2 regions of the Streptomyces sp. NPDC088400 genome follow, and region 1 is predicted to be linked to the other one. Evidence: riboswitches for the same ligand, from Rfam matches in the RefSeq annotation. Region 1 holds a riboswitch; the other holds the start of a gene.
What was found. A riboswitch is a leader RNA that binds a small molecule or an ion and turns the genes downstream of it on or off. The one in region 1 is predicted to bind cyclic di-AMP.
Positions count from the first base shown of each region.

Region 2: it holds a riboswitch for cyclic di-AMP, as region 1 does, so the genes downstream of both, ACIQD6_RS19865 (transglycosylase SLT domain-containing protein) here and ACIQD6_RS01180 (NlpC/P60 family protein) in region 1, are expected to answer to the same signal.

Region 1 is NZ_JBIVMZ010000001.1:237,100-242,949, reverse strand. Features, by position in the region: gene ACIQD6_RS01185 (ATP-dependent DNA helicase) at 1-1,747, opposite strand, end outside; cyclic di-AMP (ydaO/yuaA leader) riboswitch at 2,035-2,198, shown strand; gene ACIQD6_RS01180 (NlpC/P60 family protein) at 2,197-3,456, shown strand; gene ACIQD6_RS01175 (hypothetical protein) at 3,530-3,883, opposite strand; gene ACIQD6_RS01170 (NlpC/P60 family protein) at 4,134-5,165, shown strand; gene ACIQD6_RS01165 (hypothetical protein) at 5,339-5,716, shown strand; gene ACIQD6_RS01160 (LuxR C-terminal-related transcriptional regulator) at 5,784-5,850, opposite strand, start outside.
Region 2 is NZ_JBIVMZ010000007.1:285,709-291,558, reverse strand. Features, by position in the region: gene ACIQD6_RS19885 (ABC transporter ATP-binding protein) at 1-435, shown strand, start outside; gene ACIQD6_RS19880 (ABC transporter permease) at 428-1,192, shown strand; gene ACIQD6_RS19875 (response regulator) at 1,305-1,988, shown strand; gene ACIQD6_RS19870 (serine hydrolase domain-containing protein) at 2,126-3,271, shown strand; cyclic di-AMP (ydaO/yuaA leader) riboswitch at 4,025-4,210, shown strand; gene ACIQD6_RS19865 (transglycosylase SLT domain-containing protein) at 4,215-4,991, shown strand; gene ACIQD6_RS19860 (amino acid permease) at 5,133-5,850, opposite strand, start outside.

The DNA.
Region 1 (5,850 bases):
GTTCCTGAAGGTTCTCGATACGCGTCTCGTCCTGCGGGTCCGTCGAGGACTGGAGCTCGGCCAGATAACCGGTCCGTTCGAGCACGGCCTCCAGGACCGTCGCGGGCCCGGCACCCGATTCGACGATCGTGCTCAGCTCTTCCATCAGCGTGTTGAAGCGCTTGACGGCATTCGCGGAGCGGGCCGCCATGCCGTACGCCTCGTCCACCCGCCGCAGCGCCTGCGGGAAGGTGATCTTCTCCCGCAGCGCGAGGGCGTCGATCATCGCCTCCGCACGGTCCCCGATGCCACGCTTGGGCACATTGAGGATCCGGCGCATCGGAACGCTGTCCTCCGGATTGGCCAGGACGCGCAGGTAGGCCAGCACGTCGCGGACCTCCTTGCGCTCGTAGAAGCGCACTCCTCCGACGACCTTGTACGGCAGTCCGACCCGGATGAAGATCTCTTCGAAGACACGCGACTGCGCGTTCGTACGGTAGAAGACGGCGACATCGCCCGCCTTGGCCTCGCCCGCGTCCGTCAGACGGTCGATCTCGTCGGCGACGAACTGCGCCTCGTCGTGCTCCGTGTCCGCGACGTAGCCGGTGATCTGGGCGCCCGCGCCGGCCTTCGTCCAGAGGTTCTTCGGCCGACGGCTCTCGTTCCGCTCGATGACCGCGTTGGCGGCGCTGAGGATCGTCTGCGTGGAACGGTAGTTCTGCTCCAGCAGAATCGTCGTCGCGTCCGGGTAGTCCTCCTCGAACTGGAGGATGTTACGGATGGTGGCGCCGCGGAAGGCGTAGATCGACTGATCGGCGTCACCGACGACACACAGCTCGGCCGGGTCGTGGTCGGCGCCGGAGGGGCCCACCAGCTCCCGTACGAGGGTGTACTGCGCGTGGTTGGTGTCCTGGTACTCGTCCACCAGGACGTGCCGGAAGCGCCGCCGGTAGTGCTCGGCGACATCGGGGAACGCCTGGAGCAGATGGACGGTGGTCATGATGATGTCGTCGAAGTCCAGGGCGTTGGCCTCACGCAGCCGCGCCTGGTACATCCGGTACGCCTCGGCGAGCATCTTCTCGAAGCCGTCGGCCGCCTGGTCGGCGAAGGTCTCCTCGTCGATCAGCTCGTTCTTCAGATTCGAGATCTTGGCGCTGAAGGACTTGGGCGGGTAGCGCTTGGGGTCGAGGTCCAGATCGCGGCAGACCAGGGCCATCAGGCGCTTGGAGTCGGCGGCGTCGTAGATCGAGAACGACGACGTGAACCCGAGCCTCTTCGACTCGCGCCGCAGGATGCGGATGCAGGCGCTGTGGAAGGTCAGCACCCACATGGCGGCGGCGCGCGGGCCGACGAGGTCGGCGACGCGCTCCTTCATCTCGCCCGCGGCCTTGTTGGTGAAGGTGATCGCCAGTATCTGGCCGGGGTGAACGTTGCGGGTCCCCAGCAGATGCGCGATCCGGTGGGTCAGGACCCGGGTCTTGCCGGAGCCGGCTCCGGCCACGATGAGCAGGGGCGATCCGGTGTGCACGACGGCCGCGCGCTGCTCCTCGTTCAGCCCTTCGAGCAGCGCGGCCGGATCCACCACGGTGCGCGGAGCGCCGTCGCGGTGGTACGCGTCCCGCGCCGGGGGCGCGTCGAAGGCACCCTCGAAGAGGTCGTCGGGCACCTGCTCCGGGGCATGCTCGGCGTGATCCTCGGGCGGCGGTGGGTGCTCGTCGCCCGAGGGCTGGAGGTCCGCCAGGAAACTGTCGTCAAAGAGGCTGCTCATCGCTTTACGAGTCTAGGCTCCCGGACTGACAGCCCGCGCCCGCCTTCGGAAGTCTCCCGAGGCATCCGTCGCCGCCCCCGACAGGATGCCGGGCGGACGCGCGGAACGGCCCGAAAAATCACGCACCGTAATGGCGGACTTACCCACCAACACCCCCGCACATCACGCGGGCAAATGTCACAAAAACGTATCGGGCATATCGGCCATCCGCCTTCACACAAGCGCCACACTTTGGCTAGCGTGCTCCGTCAGGCAGCCCGTTCCCTCCCCGGCGATCCGCGCCAAGCGGGCGGCCCGCGCCGAATTCGACCTTCCTGTGAGGAAGTTCGGAACCGGGGACCCACTCTGCACGACCGGGGTGAATCGGGCCGTACGTTCCAGGCCCGTAGGGCAGCCTTCCGTTCCGCCCGAACCCGACAGCTAACCCGGTAGGCGGTCCACGGAAGGAGATGCCGACCTTGGCGTCGCATCGCAAGCCGCGCAACCGTAGCGGAGTACGCGCCAACTCCCCGGCCGTCGGAGTCACGACGGCCGCTCTCGCTTCGGTCACGCTGCTCTCGACACAGAACGCGCACGCCGCGCCCACCGAGCCGACACCGTCCGTCGAAGAGGTACAGAAGAAGGTCGACGATCTGTACCGCCAGGCCGGGAGCGAGACCCAGCAGTACAACAAGGCCAAAGAAGCCACCCAGGAGCAGAAGCGCACGGTCGACCGTGCGCTCGACGACGCCGCCGAGCGCATGGACAAGCTGAACGAGGCCCGCCGCAAGCTCGGCGGCTACGCGGCCACGCAGTACCGGGAAGGCGCGATCACCCCGACCGCCGCCCTGCTGTTCGCGGACAGCCCTGAGGAGTTCCTCGAACAGAAGCAGACGACGGACCGGCTGACCGACCGTCAGCAAGGGGCCGTCGCCGAGTACCAGTCACAGCAGGCCGACGCGACGAAGCAGCGGGCAGAGGCGACCAAGAGCCTGGAGTCGCTCTCCGACTCGCAGGCATCCCTGCGCACCAGCAAGGAGAGCGTCCAGAAGAAGCTCAGCGCGGCGCGGGCACTGCTGTCGAAGCTGACCGCCGAGGAAAAGGCGCGCCTGGCCGCGCTGGAACGCAAGAAGGAAGACGAGGCCCGCCGCAAGGCGGAGGCGAAGGCCAAGGAAGACGCTCGGGCCAGGGCCGAGGCCGAGCGCCTGCGCGAGAAGCAGGAACAAGAGCAAGAGCGGGCGAAGCAGCAGGACGGGGAGCAGGCCGAATCCCCGTCGACCGGAACGGACAACGAGACCGGCTCAGACTCAGGCTCAAGTACGGGCACCGGCACCGGCACGGGCACCGGGACCGGCTCGGGGGCCTCCGACAGCGCGCAGACCACCAAGGCCGCGAAGGTCCTCGCCTTCGCCCGCGCCCAGATCGGCAAGCCGTACGTCTGGGGCGCGACCGGCCCCAGCTCGTACGACTGCTCGGGCCTGACCCAGGCCGCCTGGAAAGAGGCGGGCGTGGAACTTCCGCGTACCACCTGGGACCAGGCGAAGACCGGCACGCGCGTCGCGACGGAGGACCTCCGTCCGGGCGATCTGGTCTTCTTCTACGACGACATCAGCCATGTCGGCATCTACATCGGCGACGGCATGATGATCCATGCCCCCAAGCCGGGCGCGAACGTCCGCGAGGAGTCGATCTACTACATGCCGATCTACGGCAGCGTCCGCCCCGCCTGACACCGGCGGACCGCTGAACTCACGCCCGTGGCCCGGGGAGCGCCGTCGAGCGTCCTGCGGGCCACGGCCCCGCTCAGGTCCAGAGCGTGGCGATGAAGATGTTGGCCACCGTCAGACCGCCCACCACGCCGAACAGCGGCTTCGAGGCGGCCTCGTCGTCCCGCTTCACGTACACCACACCCAGGATCACGACCAGGATCGCCAGCTTGATGCCGATCTTGATGTTGTTCAGGGTGTGACCGTCGGCCTGGTTGAGGCCCACCAGCACCATGCCGGTGATCAGCATCGTCAGCGCTCCGTGCAGCATCGGTGCGTTGAACCGTGCCGTGCCCGCGCTCATCGCCTTCATCTGCGTCAGAAAGCCGCCGAGCAGCGAGGCGATGCCGATGATGTGCAGGGCGACGAAGACATTGATGAGTACGTCCATGACTCGGAGCCTAACCAGGGCCTTACCACTGCTCTTCGGTGAGGTGAGGCTTTGTTGCCGTATCGGTCGGGTCCGACCGGAGATCGCCGCTCCGTCGCGATCGAGCCGGTCATAAAGCGCAACAGATCATCCATCTCACGCCAATACCGCCATGTCGACAACGGCTTGTGACCTTGCCCCTTACGGTCCTCTCCGGGTGGGCGGCTCTCGCCGTCGGCCCCGTACGGACATAAGGAAGAGGACCACCCCCGTGGCAGCGCACCGAAAACCCAGACAGCGCCCGCTCGCCGGCTCGGCCGGCCGTACCGCCGCCACTCTCGCGCTCGCCGGAGCCGCGACCGTCACCGCCTTCGACGGGCCCGCACACGCCGAACCCCGGCTCACCCCGGCCCAGGTCAAGGCCAAGGTCGACGGGCTGTACGAGCAGGCCGAGGCCGCCACCGAGCAGTACAACGGGGCGAAGGAGAAGGCGGACGCCGCACACGCCTCGCTGGCGGAGCTGCGCGACGAGGCAGCGCGTCGTACGGAACGGCTCAACACGGCCCGCGACGCGCTCGGTTCGATCGCCGCCGCGCAGTACCGGGCCGGTGGCCTCGACCCCGCCGTACAGCTCGCCCTCAGTTCCAAGCCCGAGGAGTACCTGGAAGCGGCCGGCTTCGCCGAACAGGCCGGTGCCCGCCAGGCGAGCACGATCGCCGGGGTCCGCAAGGGACTCGCGCAGATCGCCGAGTTGCGCACCCGGGCCGACGGCCGGCTCGTGGCACTCAAGGCCCACCAGGCCGAACTGGCCAGGCACAAGTCCACCATCCGGGCAAAGCTCGACACCGCCGAGAGGCTCCTCGACAGCCTCACCGCCCCGCAGCGCACCCAGTACGCACGGCAAGGACAGCAGGGAGGCGGTTCCGCGCCCGGTGGTGCGGTGGGGGCGCCGAACTCCCGTGCCGCCGCGGCCGTCGCCTTCGCCTACGGGGCCATCGGCAAGCCGTACGTGTGGGGCTCGACCGGCCCCGGCTCCTTCGACTGCTCGGGCCTGGCCCAGGCCGCCTGGCGCTCCGCCGGAGTGGCCCTCCCCCGCACCACGTACACCCAGATCAACGCCGGCCGGCGCGTCACACGCGACCAGCTCGCCCCGGGTGACCTGGTGTTCTTCTTCCCGGGCATCAGCCATGTCGGGGTCTATGTCGGCAACGGGCAGATGATCCACGCCCCACGGCCCGGTTCGGCGGTCCGTATGGCGCCGATCGACCAGATGCCCTTCGCGGGAGCCGCCCGCCCCGCCTGACGGGCCCGAGTCCGGCCTCGCACCTGATTCCGCGTTCCGCTCCCGCATCAGCCCCGGCGCCGGGTGCGGGGGCGCCGAAACAACCGGACTGGCCCACTCCAGGATGCCGCTCCCCCGTACCGAGGTGACGATGAGCAGCAGCACGCCGTCGGCCCGCGAAGGGGTGAGTCCTGATGAGACGAGCCAGCGCCGTCAGAGCCACTGTTCTCGCCGCCGGAGCACTCTTCGTCCTGGCACCCGTCGGCCTCACGCCCAAGGGCTGCGGCGACCTCTCCGGCGGCCGGCTCTGCGTCGAAGGGCCGATCGGCGGCCCGGGCAGGTTCACCACCCGTTACGTCCAGCACACGGGCGGGCGGGACATCGCCGTACGCCTCGGTTATCAGCGCAAGGACGACCGGATCACGGCCTTCCCGGGCTGGTTCGGGACACAGCGGACCCGGCACGGTCACGCCGAACTGACCGGCACGGTCAGCACCGAGCCGGGCGAGTGCGTCCGCGGCCTGCTGGACCACCGGGGCCGGATGTACGTCACCCAGTGGCACTGCTCCTAGGACCCCTAAGACCGGGGCGCGCCTGCGCTGTGACCAGGCCTGACCCCACGAGCGGCGCCACCTGTGGTCAGACCAGCCGGCGCGCCGTCGCCCAGCGCGTCAGCTCGTGCCGGTTGGAGAGCTGGAGCTTCCGC
Region 2 (5,850 bases), on a different contig from region 1:
GGTCTCGACACGGAGGGCATCCGATGGCTGCGCGAACTGCTGCGCCGGATGGCCGCCGAGGACCGCACCGTCCTGGTCTCCAGCCACCTGATGACCGAGATGTCCATGGTCGCGGACCACCTGGTCGTCATCCACAGGGGGCGACTCCTCGCGGACACCGGCATGTCGGACTTCATCCGACGTCACGGCCGGACGTATGTACGCGTGCGGGCCTCGGACCCTCAACTGCTCGGCAGGGAAATGGAACGCAACGGAGCCTCGCTGATGTCCGCGTCGGACGGCAGTCTGGAGGTTGACGGCCTGCCGGCGGCCGAGATCAGCCGACTGGCCACTGCCAACGGAGTCCTGCTCGACGAACTGAGTACCCATACGGAATCCCTTGAGGACACCTTCCTCGAACTCATCGGCAAGGGAGCGAGGAACACCGGTGTCTGAGACAGCCGCGGCCATCCGGGCCGAGTTCACCAAGCTGCGAGGCGTCCGCGGTACGTACACGGCACTGCTGCTGTTCGTCCCCTTCAGCGTCTTCATCGCCGCCCTCGGCGGCTGGTCGGCGAAGGGCGCGATCGACTCCGGCAGCCCCGGGCTCCGCGCCGACTTCACCCCCGGACAGGCCGGCCTGGACGGCATCCTCTACGGTCAGCTCACGCTGATCGTGTTCGGCGTACTCATGTTCTCAAGCGAGTACGTGTCGGGCATGATGCGGGTCTCGCTGCTCGCGGTGCCCCGGCGCGGCCGCCTCTACGCCGCGAAAATGGCCGTCACCGCCGGCGCCGCCGTGACCGTCGCGGTCCCTGTCACCGTCGTCGGCTACCTGGTCACCCAGCTCGCTCTCGGGCCCCACGGCGCCCCGATCGACGCGAGCGGTGTCCCCCGTGCCCTGATCGGTGCGGTCGTCTACCTGACACTGATGAGCCTGTTCGCGGCAGGTGCGGCCGCGGTGGCCCGAAGCGCCGTTGTCCCCCTGGCCATTCTGCTCCCGATGGTGCTCGCCGGGTCCCAGATCCTGTCCGTCCTCGGGGCGACGAAGGAGGTCGCGCGGTACTTCCCCGACCGGGCCGGTGCGCAGATGCTCACCATCAACTCGACCAACGCCTACACCGGGTTCGTTGTGCTTCTGCTCTGGACCGCGGCCGCGCTGGCCGCCGGCTACGTCCGGCACAGCCGTTGGGAACCATCGGGACCCGGCTGATGCCTGAGCCGCTCCTGCCCTCAACTGATGCGGCAAGCAAGGTCCTTGAGAAACAGCACTGCTAACGTGACGGAAGTCGATGGCCCAATGAACACCATGCGAGGAATCCGGGATGGCCGAGGCGGTCCGGGTGCTGGTCGCGGACGATCAGGCACTGTTGCGTGGGAGTTTCCGTCTCCTTGTCGATTCGACCCCCGGAATGGAGGCGATCGGGGAGGCAAGTGACGGCGCCATGGCAGTGGAACTGGCCCGAGAGCTGAAACCACATGTCGTTCTGATGGACCTGCGTATGCCCGTCATGGACGGCGTGGCCGCTACGCGGCAGATCTGCTCCGACGACTCAATGGCAGACGTTCGCGTGCTTGCTCTCACCATGTTCGACATGGACGAGTATGTCTACCCGGCCCTTCAGGCAGGTGCCAGCGGGTTCATGCTGAAGGACGCCTCGCCCTCCGACCTGGTCGCCGGTATTCGCGTCATAGCCGACGGCGACGGTGTGTTGGCACCGACCGTCACGCGCCGCCTCCTCGCGAAGTTCTCTCCCCGCGGCGAAGTGCTCCAGACATTCCGGCCCACACCAAGACTTGCCGGGCTCACCCAGCGGGAACAGGAGGTGCTCGTGCTGATCGCGAACGGATTGTCGAACGCCGAGATCTCCGGGCGTCTGGTGATCGGTCTGCCGACCGTGAAGACTCATGTGAGCAGCCTGCTTGCCAAGCTGAATGCCCGCGACCGAGCGCAACTTGTCATCGTCGCCTATGAGAGCGGCCTCACCAGGCCTGGGGTGTCGACCTGAGGCCGGTCCGCGAGCTAAATCGTTCGTGACGAGATCGCGCATCGCCGTACTGTGACCCGGTCAACGACCGTGGGAGGCAGAGGCGCGTACCCCCTGGGCACAACGAGCCCCCACGGCCATGCGGAGGGCGCGACACGGTGGATCAGCGCAACGGATGGGCCGACGAGCACTTCGGAGCCGTCGCCGACGTGTTCGCGCGGAACTTCACCGAGTTCCCCGAACTCGGCTCTGCCGTCACGGTGTTCGCCGGCGGACGCAAGGTCGTGGATCTGTGGGGCGGGGTCGCGGACCAGCGGACCGGCCGGCCGTGGGACCAGGCCACAGTGGTGCCGGTCTTCTCCTGTGCCAAGGGCATCGTGAGCCTGTGCGCCCACCTCCTCGCGCAGGAGGGACGCCTCGACCTCGACGCCCCGGTGAGCCGGTACTGGCCCGAGTTCGCGCAGCACGGCAAGGACGCCATCACCTGCCGCATGGTCCTCGGGCACCGGGCGGGACTCCCCGCCCTCGACCGGGTACTCAGCTTCGAGGAGATCGCCGGCTGGACACCGGTGACCCGGGCCATGGAGGAGCAGAAGCCGCTGTGGGAGCCGGACACGGCGTACGAGTACCACGGTCACGTCTTCGGCTTCCTCATCGGTGAGGTCATCCGGCGCATCACCGGGCTCACTCCCGGCGCGTACTTCCGCCGCGTCGTGGGCGACCCGCTGGGACTACGGGCCTGGATCGGCCTGCCCACCGAGGAGACGGCCGGCCGTGCCCGGCTCGTCGAGGCCGAGGGACGGCCGGGGATGCCAGGGCCCGAGCACCTGCTCACCCGCATCGTGACGATGAACGGAGCCCTGGCCTTCCCCGGTCTCGACGAGCCGCACGGCTGGAACGACCCGGCGCTGCTGGGAATGGAGCTGCCCGGAGCCGGTGCCACGGCGTCGGCGAGCGGACTTGCCGGGCTCTACGCCGCCACCGTGACCGGCATCGAGGGCCGGGAGCGGCTGCTCACACCGGACACCGTGACGGACGCGGTCCGCGAGATGTCGTCCGGCAAGGGGTGGCTGGGCTTCGACGCCGGGGCACGCTGGGGCTCGGGCTTCCTGCTCGACTCGCCGGCCTTCCGGCCGATGCTGGGGGAGCGCAGTTTCGGCAACGACGGAGCCGGCGGCCAATTCGCCTTCGGCGACGACGAGTTCGGCGTGGGCTTCGCGTACACCGCCAACCGCATGATCGGCCACGGCGACGCCCGTGCGGACCGCCTCGTCGCGGCTGTGCGCGACTGCCTGGCAGGCTGACGCCCGCGAGTGGGCGGGGCGAGAGCCGTGTCGGTCGGCAATTCTCCGGTGACGCTCCACATCCCCGAGCCCTGTGCCGCGTATTCCGCAGACTCCAGAATCTGGAATTCGCCGGTTCTCGGGTAAAAGGAAGCGCCGGAAAGGTTTCTGACTCCCGATCGCCCTGCATTGCCGGATGAACCCGGTTGCCTTGAGCGGGAGATCATATTCCTGAGTGATGTGACGACAGGCAGTCAGAAATGCGACCGTCGCTGCCCATTTGATGCCGCCGACGGCGCACCCGGGCAAGGAGTGGCCGGACGAGGGTGACTCGCTGTGTGGGAACGAACTCTGGAGTGTCGGTGTTGCTGCCCGGCCGGGCGATGTCGGGATGGGGCGGTGTCGGGGTGGGCGCGTCCCGGGGCGTCGGTCGCGTCGTCGTCGCGGAGTACGAGGCCCGTACAGCATCAGCCGCCCATATGGGCGTTTTGCTGGCGTTCTTGCTTTAAGTCTTATTTGGAATATTCGCGTAACTTACTGCCCTCTGTTCGGTGTTGTGACGCGCATCCCCCCCTTGCCTCGTGATTCCCGTCACGCCCTGCGCCGCGGTGAGGTTCTTGCTCGCCCGTCCACTTCGCTCACAGGGAAGGAGAGTTGAGTTTCCTGGCGTGGAATGGGGAGACCGGGATTTGCCGGTTCGGATTCCCTTATGGAGGGGCGTTGTGAATTCAGGACTTGTTTCGCCCGGACGTTCTCGTCTAGTTTCACGTCACTCCGGATAGAACGCCGAATCCTGCCGCTGTCCGGAAACCACACCCACTCACCTACGGCAGGAGCGGGGAACCCAGGTAAGTCGCTGATCCGATACCGGACCGGCTAGGGGTGAAGTCGCATTCCCACGCGGCCGGGCATCTCCCGCCCGAACCCGACAGCTCACCTCGCAGGCGACGGAGAGGAATTCGTCATGCCCGCAAAGGCCAAGCACCGTCGTCCCAGAATCAGCCCGCTCGCCCGAGGCCTCGTCGCCGTGGGCGCGGGTGGCGCCGTACTCGCCCTTCCGCTGGTGGCCGCGACCACCGCCAGTGCGGCCCCGTCGGCGGGTCATGTCGCCGCCGAAGCGGCTACCGCGCCCGCCGCCGTCAAGGCCAAGCCGGCCAGCTACTCCGTGGTCGCGGGTGATTCTCTTTCCAAGATCGCGCACGCGCATTCCCTGAGCGGCGGCTGGAAGAAGCTGTACCAGGACAACGAGAAGGCCGTCGGCGACGACCCGTCGCTGCTTCACCCCGGCACCAAGCTGTCGATCGGCGAGAAGGCCAAGGCCGAGAAGGCCACGGCCGGCGCTGCCACACAGGCGAGTGCCGAAAACGCGAAGTCCGGTGCGGGCGCCACGGTCGTCCAGGCGGCGGCGGAGAAGACGTACTCCGACAACCTGGACGGTTGGATCAAGGAGTCGCTGGACGTCATGGCCGCCCACGGCATTCCGGGCACCTACGACGGCATCCACCGCAACATCATCCGCGAGTCCGCGGGCGACCCGGCGGCCATCAACAACTGGGACTCCAACGCCGTGGCCGGCACCCCGTCCAAGGGGCTCCTCCAGGTCATCGACCCGACGTTCCAGGCCTACCACGTGCCCGGTACGTCGACCGACAGCTACGACCCGGTCGCCAACATCACGGCCGCGTGCAACTACGCCGCCGACAAGTACGGCTCGATCGACAATGTGAACGGCCCCTACTGACAGTCCCTGCCGGGATTCGTCAGGACGCCGATACGCGGGCCCCTGCCGGAGCGATGATTCGCGCCGGACAGGGGCCCGCGTATCGGTGGCGGGCGACACGGCGGTGGAGCGGCCGGGCCGCACGGAATTCCGGCGTCCGGTTCACACGCGGCGTGCGCGCAGCTCCCGCAGGCCCGCCACCGCCAGGACGAGTGCCGCCGCACCCAGGGACCACAGCAGCTGCGGACGCGCCGTGTCGTCGGTCAGCATCAGCCCGAACAAGACCGCCATCGCGACCAGCGCCGCGATGGTCAGGCCCGGGAAGAGCCACATCTTCAGGATCAGGCGTTCCGGTGCCTCCTCCTCGATACGCCGCCGCAGGCGCAGCTGCGACGCGGCGATCAGCGCCCATACGAAGAGGAGCACCGCGCCGACCGAGTTGAGCATGTAGAGGAAGACCGAGTCGGGCCACTTCAGATTGAGCAGCACGGAGACGAAGCCGAACGCCACGGAGGCCAGGACCGCCCGGCGCGGCACGCCCCCCTCGCTCACCTTTCGCAGCGAGCCCGGCGCCTCACCCCGTTCGGCGAGCGAGAAGACCATCCGGGACGCCCCGTAGAGGTTGGCGTTGAGCGCCGAGAGCAGAGCCACGAACACGACGATGTTCATGATCTGCCCGGCGGACGGGACGCCGATCGCGTCGAGGACGGTGACGTACGGACTCAGCCCCGCCTTCTGCGCCGTCCACGGCAACGCGGTCACGATGACCAGCATCGAGCCGACGTAGAAGAACAGGATCCGGAACACCGAGCTGCGCACCGCCCTGGCCACCGAGCGCACCGGGTCGTCGGACTCGGCCGCCGCGATCGTGACGACCTCC